Regions from separate parts of the Fodinicurvata sediminis DSM 21159 genome, predicted to be linked through region 2. Evidence: riboswitches for the same ligand, from Rfam matches in the RefSeq annotation. Region 2 holds a riboswitch; each other region holds the start of a gene.
The links. A riboswitch is a leader RNA that binds a small molecule or an ion and turns the genes downstream of it on or off. The one in region 2 is predicted to bind cobalamin.
Positions count from the first base shown of each region.

Region 1 (3,270 bases), on a different contig from region 2:
CCATTGATGAACAGCCCGTGGACCTGATTTGCGTCCTGTTGGCCCCCGAGAAGGCGGGGGCAGATCATCTGAAAGCCCTGGCGCGTGTTTCCCGTCTACTGCGTGACAAGACGATCTGCGACAAGCTGCGCGGCACAGACAGTCGTGACGGTCTCTATGCGATTTTAACGGAATCAGCTGCCAGTCACGCAGCCTGAAGACGGAACTGCTATTTCGCTTACCAGGGGAATGTCCACAGGCTGGGCATTCCCCTGTATCGTTAGGTGGGGCCTTAATGGACGGTCATGGGCTCCATGCCGTTTTGGCGGACGGCAGCACAGGCAACATCGAAATCTGCCATGACTGCGATCTTGGTGCCGTCAGCGGCGAAGATACCAACAGCATCCTGGAAGGGACGTACATAGGCCACGTCATCCACGCCGAACGACAGGAAATCGTCCTGTGTCAGCTGCTTCAGGTCACTGTGGGGCGTATTCTGCATCATAAACATACCTTTCCCTAAGCGGCAGCCCACGCTAATGAGGCGCAGGCTCCTTGATGTCTTCCCACCTACTGTCAGGCGGATTTCTGATCAATGGTCCTGGAGTCCGAACCGTCGGCTGTCTGTTTGCGCTCAATCTTGATGGTTCGAACAACTTCGTCATCTGTCTGGCGTTTCAGCTCGATGTGAAGCAAACCGTTATCCAGGCGTGCTCCCTCGACTTCCATTCCATCGGCCAACATGAAGCTGCGCTGAAACTGGCGCGCGGCAATGCCTCTGTGCAGGAAGGTGCGCTCGCTGTCATCTTCAGCCTGGCGACCGCGGATGGTCAACTGGTTCTTCTCCAACCTGACCTCCAAGTCATCTTCAGAGAATCCAGCGACGGCCAGTGTAATTCTCAGATGGCGCTCGTCCACTTGCTCCACATTGTATGGAGGATAACCGTCGCCACTGGTTTTGTGCATACGGTCTATGGCGCGTTCCAGTTGGTCAAACCCAAGCAGGAGCGGTGAATTCAGGTAGGAAGATTGGCTCATAGGTGCAGCTGCCTCCTCTTCTTGAGCAAGGTTGCTGGTTGTATGGTTCGATAGCGTCCGATTATCGGCACGCCACGAAAAGACCCATTATGGCGCCTTTGTAGAAAGAAATGGTGAATCATTGGGCACCTTCAAGTGGGATGCCGCTGCTTTTATGCCCCTGCACGATTACATATACGACATATAGTGCCGCGACTGTGCTTGACCCTTGCTTATAGGCTTTCTACCGTAAGGCCAACATTGGACGGTTCCTCGATAGGGGATGAAAGGCAATCCGGTGCGGCCGACCCAAGTCGGGGGCCAAGTCCGGAACTGTTCCAGCACCTGTAAGCGCCTGTCCGCAATCGCGTAGACATCGCGCAAGTCAGTCAGCCTGCCGCCAAAAGATGATTTTCCTGACCTTCCGGACTGTGCCCGGAAGGTTCTGAGCTATTGAACAGTCATTCAGGCCGGCCGGCCTGCAACACGGGGGACATGATGAACCACACAACCATTCTCAGATTCACACGCTTTGCAGCCGCTTTTCTGCCAGCAGCTCTTCTCGCCTCGGCGGCTGCGGCACACCCGGGCCATGAGACGCATGCAGGTGCGACCTTCCTGGGCGGTCTTGCTCATCCCGTGACGGGTCTTGACCACCTTCTGGCCATGGTAGCGGTCGGTGTCTGGGCCTACGCACTGGGTGGCCGCGCGCTTTGGGTTGTACCGAGCATCTTCGTGATGGCGATGGCCGTGGCCGGCGCTGCCGGTCTTGCCGGTTGGCAGTTCGCCCTGGCTGAAAGCGGTATTGCGCTATCGGTACTGGTCCTCGGTGTCCTGATTGCGGCGACAGTGCGCGTGCGTTGGGAAATCGGAGCCGCCATGGTGGGCCTCTTTGCTGTTTTCCATGGCTATGCACATGGTGTGGAAATGCCCGCCAGTGGCTCGCCAATCGCCTATGTTACCGGCTTTCTGATGGCGACAGCACTCCTTCATGCGGCAGGCGTTGGACTTGGTGTTCTGGCGGGTCGGCTGGCCTATACGCCAGCTGTGCGTGTGGCAGGAGGTGCCATGGCCGTGGCTGGGGCCTGGATGCTTGGCGGCGGGTATATTTGAGCGTACGCAATACATGAGCCCGACACGATAAAGAAGGCAGGAGAGTAAGTATGGCCGAGCGCCTGGGATTAATGGTTTGTGGTCACGGGAGTCGTGATGAGCATGCCGTGGCGGAGTTTGCCAGCTTGGCGGAGCACATGCGCCAGCGCTTTACCGATTGGCCTGTTGACTATGGCTATCTGGAGTTTGCGCGTCCCGTGATCCGTGATGGGCTGGACAAGCTGCGCGAACAGCAGGTGAATCGCATCCTGGCCGTGCCTGGCATGTTGTTTGCGGCTGGCCATGCCAAGAACGACATACCCTCGGTGCTCAACACCTACCAGGCGCAGCATCCTGGCCTCGAGATCAACTATGGTCGCGAACTGGGTATAGATCTGAAGATGCTGCAAGCCGCCGGCGACCGAATCCAGGAAGCCCTGGATGGTGTGAACGAGACGGTTCCTCGTCATGATACGCTTCTGGTCGTTGTCGGACGCGGCGCATCGGATCCGGATGCCAATTCCAACGTCGCAAAGGTCACCCGCATGTTGTGGGAAGGCCTGGGCTTCGGCTGGGCAGAGACCTGTTACTCCGGGGTTACCTTCCCGCTGGTGGAGCCGGGCCTCGAGCACGCAGCCCGCCTTGGCTTCAAGCGTATCGTGGTCTTTCCCTATTTCCTTTTCACGGGCGTGCTGGTCAGGCGAATCTATGAGCATACCGACCGTGTTGCGGCGCGACATCCGGACATCGAGTTCATAAAGGCGCCTTACCTGAATGATCATCCCCGCGTGCTGGATACCATGGCTGCACGTGTCGAGGAGATCCTGGAAGGCACGAACAACATGAACTGCCAGATGTGCAAATACCGTGAACAGGTGCTGGGATTCGAAGCGGAAGTCGGGCTGCCCCAGGAGAGCCACCATCACCATGTCGAGGGCATCGGCTCCGGGCAGGAGGAACATGCCCATGGCCATTCCCATGGGTCACACTCTCACGGGCACGAACATGGGCATGATCACAGCCATAGCCACAGCCACCATCACCCCTATCCGCATGCAGATCATCCTCTTGGGCCGCGCACCCTGAAGGAAAATGCGGGAGGCGGTCAGCAGGGTGGATGAACATGCCGCAGAGAGATTACCTGCGTGATCCGGCGGCCATCTACCAGAAGTCTTTCGAGAC
Region 1 is NZ_ATVH01000018.1:159,483-162,752, forward strand. It holds gene ptsN (PTS IIA-like nitrogen regulatory protein PtsN) at 1-197, shown strand, start outside; gene G502_RS0115920 (DUF1150 family protein) at 272-484, opposite strand; gene G502_RS20770 (Hsp20 family protein) at 556-1,017, opposite strand; cobalamin riboswitch at 1,246-1,412, shown strand; gene G502_RS0115930 (HupE/UreJ family protein) at 1,492-2,109, shown strand; gene G502_RS0115935 (sirohydrochlorin chelatase) at 2,160-3,209, shown strand; gene G502_RS0115940 (precorrin-8X methylmutase) at 3,212-3,270, shown strand, end outside.
Region 1: another riboswitch for cobalamin. It lies ahead of G502_RS0115930 (HupE/UreJ family protein); the one in region 2 lies ahead of G502_RS21710 (copper chaperone PCu(A)C).

Region 2 (3,270 bases):
CGCTCTGGCTGGTCCAAACTTGGGGGCAAGGTCAGCTGCCGAAGTGGAGCCTCCATCTGCGACGCCTGAGGAGGTGGTTGAAGCCGCATACAAAGCTGTCCACGCTGCACTTCGCGCAGACCTGCTGGATCGCATCCTTCAAAACAGCCCGAGCTTCTTCGAACAGGTCATCGTCGAACTTCTGGTGGCAATGGGCTACGGGGGCTCCCATCGCAATGCGTCAGAGCAGCTTGGCAAATCGGGCGACGGGGGCGTTGACGGGGTGATCAACGAGGATGTTCTCGGTCTCGATCGCGTCTACGTCCAAGCGAAACGATACGCCCCGGGAAGCGCGGTCGGGCGACCCGAGATCCAGGCATTCACCGGAAGTCTGGTCGGCCTCGGCGCGTCAAAGGGCGTTTTCGTGACGACCTCGACGTTCTCCGCCCAGGCCGTCGAGTTCGCATCACGCATTCCGCAGCGTGTGATCCTGATTGACGGACGCCGCCTGACGGAGCTGATGGTCGAACACGGTGTCGGGGTGCGTTCCAGCCGCGTGCTGGAGTTCAAGCGACTGGACGAGGATTTCTTCTCGGAAGACTGACGCCCGGCAAAGGGGATATCAATTCGGGTGGTAGGTCAGCGGCCGTTTCTGATTTGATTTCTTATACTTAGGGTTCCGTACTGGCGCCGGTTCAGTCCAGAGGTCGAGAGAAAAACGGCGGAGAGAGACCGCTCGGAGCCGAGTGTGCCGGCGTCGCAGTCCAGAGCTTCGCACCCGAACCGCGCGGTTCCTTGGCGTTTCAGCGCCGCGTCCGCGTGCGGAGAACCTTCGTCAGGGTAGAAATGGCGGAGAGGGAGGGATTCGAACCCTCGGTAGGGGGGTACCCTACAACGGTTTTCGAGACCGCCCCGTTCGACCGCTCCGGCACCTCTCCGCGTGGTCTGGCCGCCGGGCTGTGGGACAGCCTCTGTGCGACCGGGTCGAGCAGGCGCGGAACCTAGCGCAAGCGCCGGGCTCCTGCAACCCGCTCTGGCGGCCTGGCGCGCCGCTTGATTCGATGCCGCGGACGGGGGTGGGGTGAAGCTGGACAGGCCGTGCCGGTTCTGCGATCCTTTGGACCTGTCATGGTTTTCCGGAACGGCGGCATTGAAGCCACCGGTATGGAAATGAAAAGGGAACCCGGTGAAAGACCGGGGCTGCCCCCGCAACTGTGAGCGGTGCGTTGACTGTCGCTGGAGTCACTGGCTGTCGTGGATGGCCGGGAAGGCAAGACGGTCGGACCGACGAGCCGCAAGCCAGGAGACCTGCCATGACGCAGACGTATTCATCCGACTGGAACGGGGTGTGTCCGGACATGAAGGAAATCTGATGGCCGCTGCATGGCGCTTCACTTCCTGGTCCTACTCCCTTTTTCAGGTTGCCGTTCCTTGAGCAAGATTGGAGTCCAAGAGCAATGCGCATTCTGATAGTGACCGTTTTCCTGGCCCTGGCCGGGAGCCTTTCCGCCGCGCTGGCCCACCACGACGGCGAACGTTCCGCCGCCGCCAACATGGTGGTCAGCCACGCCTGGACCGTGGAGAACGCGGCCAACGCCCACGCCAATGCCGTCTACCTGACACTGGAGAACACGGGTGCCGAAGCCGACCGCCTGGTCGGCGCCGAGGTGGACTTCGCCAGGGCCAGCAGCTTTCGCGCGCCGGTCATGGACGAAGAGGGCAATTACGGCATGAAGCAGGTCCAGGCCATTGCCGTGCAAGGCGGCGATTCCATCACGCTGCAGCCCGGTGGCGCCCAGATCGTCCTGGAAGACCTGCAGGGCGAATATCGCGCCGGCGATCACTTCCACATGACCCTGACCTTCGAGAAGGCCGGCCGCGTCGAGGTGGAGGTTCTGGTCGAGGACCTGGACGAAGTGGACGGCGCCACGCCGAGCAGCTGATCGCGGCGAGTCAGATTTCACCATAGATCTGGTCACGACAGGCCCCGCCGAATGTTCCGGCGGGGCCTGTTGCTATTTCGGTGACCGCAATCTGAATCTCGACGTGTCAGACCGAATAGATTATCTACAAATCCATGGCGGATTCGGATGAAACACTTGCGGCGCGGATCGGAGCTGTTCTTGCGGAGCGGATCATTTCCGGCGAGCTGGCGCCCGGTACGAAGCTGCGACAGGACCATATCGCCGTGGAATTCAGTGCCAGCCATGTTCCGGTTCGCGAGGCCTTCCGTCGGCTGGAGTCCCAGGGTCTGGTGGTCAGCGTGCCGCGCCGCGGCGTGCGTGTGGCCGGTTTTTCGCAGGATGAAATGAAAGAGGTTGCGGAAATGCGTGCGGCCCTGGAGGTGCTGGCCTTGCAACACGCCGCACCCCACCTGACGCGTGCGCTGCTGGACGAGGCCGAGCAGGTCAGCCGGTCCGCAGACCATGCGAGCGATGTTCAGAGCTGGGAAGAGGCCAACCGGAAGTTCCATCGCCTGATCCTGACACCTTGCGGCATGCCAAGGCTGCTGCGCGCCATTGACGACCTGCATGCGGCCAGTGCACGTTTTCTTTTTGCCGGTTGGCGCGCGGAATGGGAGTTCCCGAGCGACCGGGATCATCGCGCCATACTCGATGCCCTGCGCGCCGGAGAGGTCGAGCGGGCGTGTGCCGTTCTGAAGCGGCACGTGCAATGGATCGGGCGCAAGCCGGCCGTCTCCGAATAGCGTCCTGAGCGCATACCCCCTTCCCCATCCCGTCCGATTGATTTTTGCTACAGCGACAGGTGCGTCCTTGCAATGACCATCTATTTATGGATTCATTAAACGATAGAACAGATAAATTATCTATAAAAAGGATGATCCATGAGCGCACTCGCCACTCCAGGTTCGCCATCACGGGTACACCGCCTGTCGCTTGCTGTCTTCGTCTTGATCGTTGGCCCCCTGCTCATGACGTTGTCGGCCAAGCTTCAGATACCCTTCTGGCCGGTCCCAATGACCTTGCACACCCTGGCCGTCATGGCCTTTGCCGTGGCGCTGGGACCACGCCTGGCCAGCGCTGTCTTCCTCGCCTACCTTTCTGCGGGCGCGGCCGGACTTCCTGTCTTTTCAGGTACACCGGAGCGCGGCCTTGGCCTTGCCTATATGATGGGGCCGACAGGCGGCTACCTGCTGGGGTATCTGCTGGCTTCCGGCGTAACGGGGGTCCTGGCACGCGGCCGGGGTATGCTGGGGCATTTGGGCGCCATGCTGGCCGGTTTGTCTGTCGTGTATGCAATGGGATTGGGTTGGCTGGCCTTCTATGTTCC
Region 2 is NZ_ATVH01000020.1:297-3,566, forward strand. It holds gene G502_RS20970 (restriction endonuclease) at 74-583, shown strand; tRNA gene G502_RS0117020 (tRNA-Ser) at 827-917, opposite strand; cobalamin riboswitch at 1,092-1,309, shown strand; gene G502_RS21710 (copper chaperone PCu(A)C) at 1,437-1,922, shown strand; gene G502_RS20980 (GntR family transcriptional regulator) at 2,057-2,686, shown strand; gene G502_RS20985 (biotin transporter BioY) at 2,825-3,270, shown strand, end outside.

Region 3 (3,270 bases), on a different contig from region 2:
AGCAGGCTGCAGGCATAGGCCAGAAGGTTGCGTGCGTTCTCCGGACCCCCGTGAATGCAATACTGCCACAGCCGATTGCGGGCGCTTTCCTCCAGGCTGCTGCTGGACGCCAGGTCCGGATCCGGTTTGTCGTCACCGGGCAGGAAGGCCACGGGAACCCCACGCTCGCGCGCCAGGGCTTCGAGCTGCTCGACCCCATAGGACCAGTAACCGCGTCCGCCCAGCACACGCACCACCACCAGGCGCGCCTGTTCGAGGACCTGCTCCATATAGAGGTCCACGGACATGGGATGGCTGAGCTGCATCAGGTTTGCCAGACGCAGAGTCAGCTCACCCTCCCCCAGGTCCGCCCAGGCCGAGGACAGGCTGGCCAATTCGGTATCAGCGGCCGAAAGAAAGACTATGTCACCCGGTGTCTGGCCCAGGTCCACAGCTTCGCTGCCATCGGAGACACGGCCTGGCTGTGCGGCGAGAAGATGCATGCTTAGGGTCCTGCCCGTCCCGGATTAGGCCGCAGCCGGTGCGCGAGTCAGGGCTTCGCGTATGGCCGTTTCGTCCAGGCCCTTTTCACCGATGACGACCAGGCGGGTGCAACGGCGCTCACCCTCTCGCCAGTCCCGGTCATAGTAATGCTGGAAGCGCGGCCCCACGCCCTGAACAACGAGGCGCATGTCCTTTCCGGCCACAGCCGCAAAGCCCTTCACTCTCAACACGCCGAAGCGAGCCGAAAGCGGAGTCAGCAGGTCGAGCAGAACCTGGGGCGATCCGCATTCCTCCAGTTCCACCACGAAGGATTCGAAATCGTCGTGGTCGTGATCGTCATCGCCGTCATGGTGCGAGGGACGGCTGTCCAGATCGTCCTCGGCCCCGGCGCCCAGGCCCAGCAGAACGCGCGGGTCGAGTTGCCCCTGGGTCGCGGCAACGGTTGGAACGCCCGTGCGCAGATAGCCGTGCGTAATTTCCTGAACCTTGCGGTAGCCGTCTTCGTCCAGCAGGTCGCGCTTGTTGATCACGACCAGGTCGGCTGAACCGAGCTGCTCTTCGAACAGCTCCTCCAGCGGGCTTTCATGATCCAGGGCGGGATCGGCCTGGCGCTGGGCCTGCACAGCTTCGGGGGCAGTGGTGAAAATGCCTGCTTCGACGGCGGGCCCATCCACCACGGTGACGACGCCATCAACTGTTACGCGGTTGCGCACGTCCGGCCAGCCGAAAGCCTTGACCAGCGGTTTGGGCAAGGCCAGACCCGAGGTCTCGATGATGATGTGATCGGGGGGATCGGGACGATCGATCAGCTTCTGGATGGTTGGCAGGAAGTCATCGGCCACCGTGCAGCAGATGCAGCCATTGGCCAGTTCCAGCACGTCATCCTCACTGCAGCCCTCAACACCGCACCCCTTCAGGATTTCCCCGTCCACGCCCACGTCACCGAACTCGTTGATGACCAGGGCCAGGCGGCGTCCACCGGCATTCTCCAGCAAGGAACGGATAAGGGTCGTCTTCCCGGAACCGAGGAAGCCCGTGATCACGGTGGCAGGTATTTTCGCTAGGTCTTTCATAGAGTGTCACCTTCCGGGGTTTTTTAGGGTAAGCGGCAAGCCGGCGGCCAGGAAGACCACGTGGTCGGCGGCGGCAGCCAGTTGTTGATTCAGATGTCCGGCATGGTCGCGAAAGGCACGCGCCAGTGCATTTTCGGGCACGATGCCAAGGCCCACTTCGTTGGAAACCATGACCAGGGGGACGTCAAGCTGTGCCAGGCTATCGAGCAGCTTTCGAACCTGCGCATCTATATCCATCTCGGCCAGCATCAGGTTGCTGACCCACAGGGTCAGGCAATCCACCAGGATCGGCTGCTTCAACGCGGCCGCCGAAGACAGGGCCGTTTCCAGGTTGATCGGCGCCTCTTGCGTGTGCCATCGGGAATCGCGGCGCGCGCGATGCGCAGCGATACGCGCTTCCATTTCAGCATCGAAGGCCTGCGCCGTGGCCACATAGCAGCAAGTTCCGGGCTGCCCCTCGAACAGCGCCTCGGCGTAGCGGCTCTTGCCCGAACGCGCGCCGCCCAGAACCAGCGTCAAGGCGGGGAGGTGCGGGGTGGTGTGGGGCAAGGCAGCCATGCCTTCAGCTTCTCCCGTTAGGTGTTGGCGGGAGAGGCGACGCGGTACAGCAAGGCGATCAGGCTGAACTTAGACGCCACCGGTACACCCCGCCCGGTGTTCAAGAGTGGATCCCCGGGCAGGTTTCCTGGCTTACGGGTCAAAGCCCGGCGCTGTGGGCCTTCCCGATCGCCAGATCAGTGGCCTGTTTTTCCCTTGCGCCGCGCTCACCGTTTACAGTTGCGGGGGCAGCCGCGGTCTTGGCCAACCACTGGCCGCACCGCGTTCCCTTTCCCGATGATCGCAGGCGAAGCTTAGGAAGCCTGCCCAAGGGAAGTCAACGACTTACTGATAGAATTCCACGTCCGCGCGACTGACCAGGTTCAGCATGTCGTTGCAATCCTCGCGCTCACCCGACGCATCGGCACAGGGAGAGACCCCGTTCACCAGTATGCGGTCGATGCTATCGCACTGCTGCTCCGTGAAATCGAAGAACTTCACGGTCGAACGACCTGCTTCCAGGGGAGCCGCTTCAATGGCAATGCGCCGGCTGATCACCCCTTCGGCATCGAAAAGCACAAGGTCCAGCCGAAACTGATCGAAGTCGCTGTCACTGTCGTTCTCGAACAGCATGTAAGCCCGGCAGGTCTCGTCCACCTGCTCCAGCTTGTTGAGCTCCAGGGTGACACCCTGATCCTTGGGCGCGTCATCCGTTTCATCCTGAGCGACGGCCGAGACGGCCAAGCCTGCGGTCAGAACCCCCGAAAAAACTGCTGCTGCAAACCTGTTCACTGTCATCTTCTGCCTCCCGGTATAAGTCCAGATTCATCGATTTGATCGCTTGTTATCGCTCTTGATTGTCGCTCAGGCACGAACCGCCATACTGATGGGACCATCCGAACGCCCTTCCAGAAGCTGGCTCAGGCGTGGATCCGGTGCCTCCTGCGCAGCGGCGGTTGTCCCCTTCCATATAATACGGCCGTCATACAGCATGGCGAGATCATCGTAAAATTCCAAGGCCGACGGCATGTCGGTGGTGATACTGAGTACGGTCACCTTGTGTTGTTGAACGACCCGGCGGATAAGAAGATTGGTGTGCCGGGTCATGATGGGATCCAGGCCATCCGTCGGCGCATCCAGGATCAGAATATCCGGATCCATGGCGAACGCGCGCGCC
Region 3 is NZ_ATVH01000014.1:128,595-131,864, forward strand. It holds gene cobN (cobaltochelatase subunit CobN) at 1-482, opposite strand, end outside; gene cobW (cobalamin biosynthesis protein CobW) at 507-1,556, opposite strand; gene cobU (bifunctional adenosylcobinamide kinase/adenosylcobinamide-phosphate guanylyltransferase) at 1,563-2,114, opposite strand; cobalamin riboswitch at 2,215-2,439, opposite strand; gene G502_RS0108445 (hypothetical protein) at 2,439-2,891, opposite strand; gene G502_RS0108450 (ABC transporter ATP-binding protein) at 2,958-3,270, opposite strand, start outside.
Region 3: another riboswitch for cobalamin. It lies ahead of cobU (bifunctional adenosylcobinamide kinase/adenosylcobinamide-phosphate guanylyltransferase); the one in region 2 lies ahead of G502_RS21710 (copper chaperone PCu(A)C).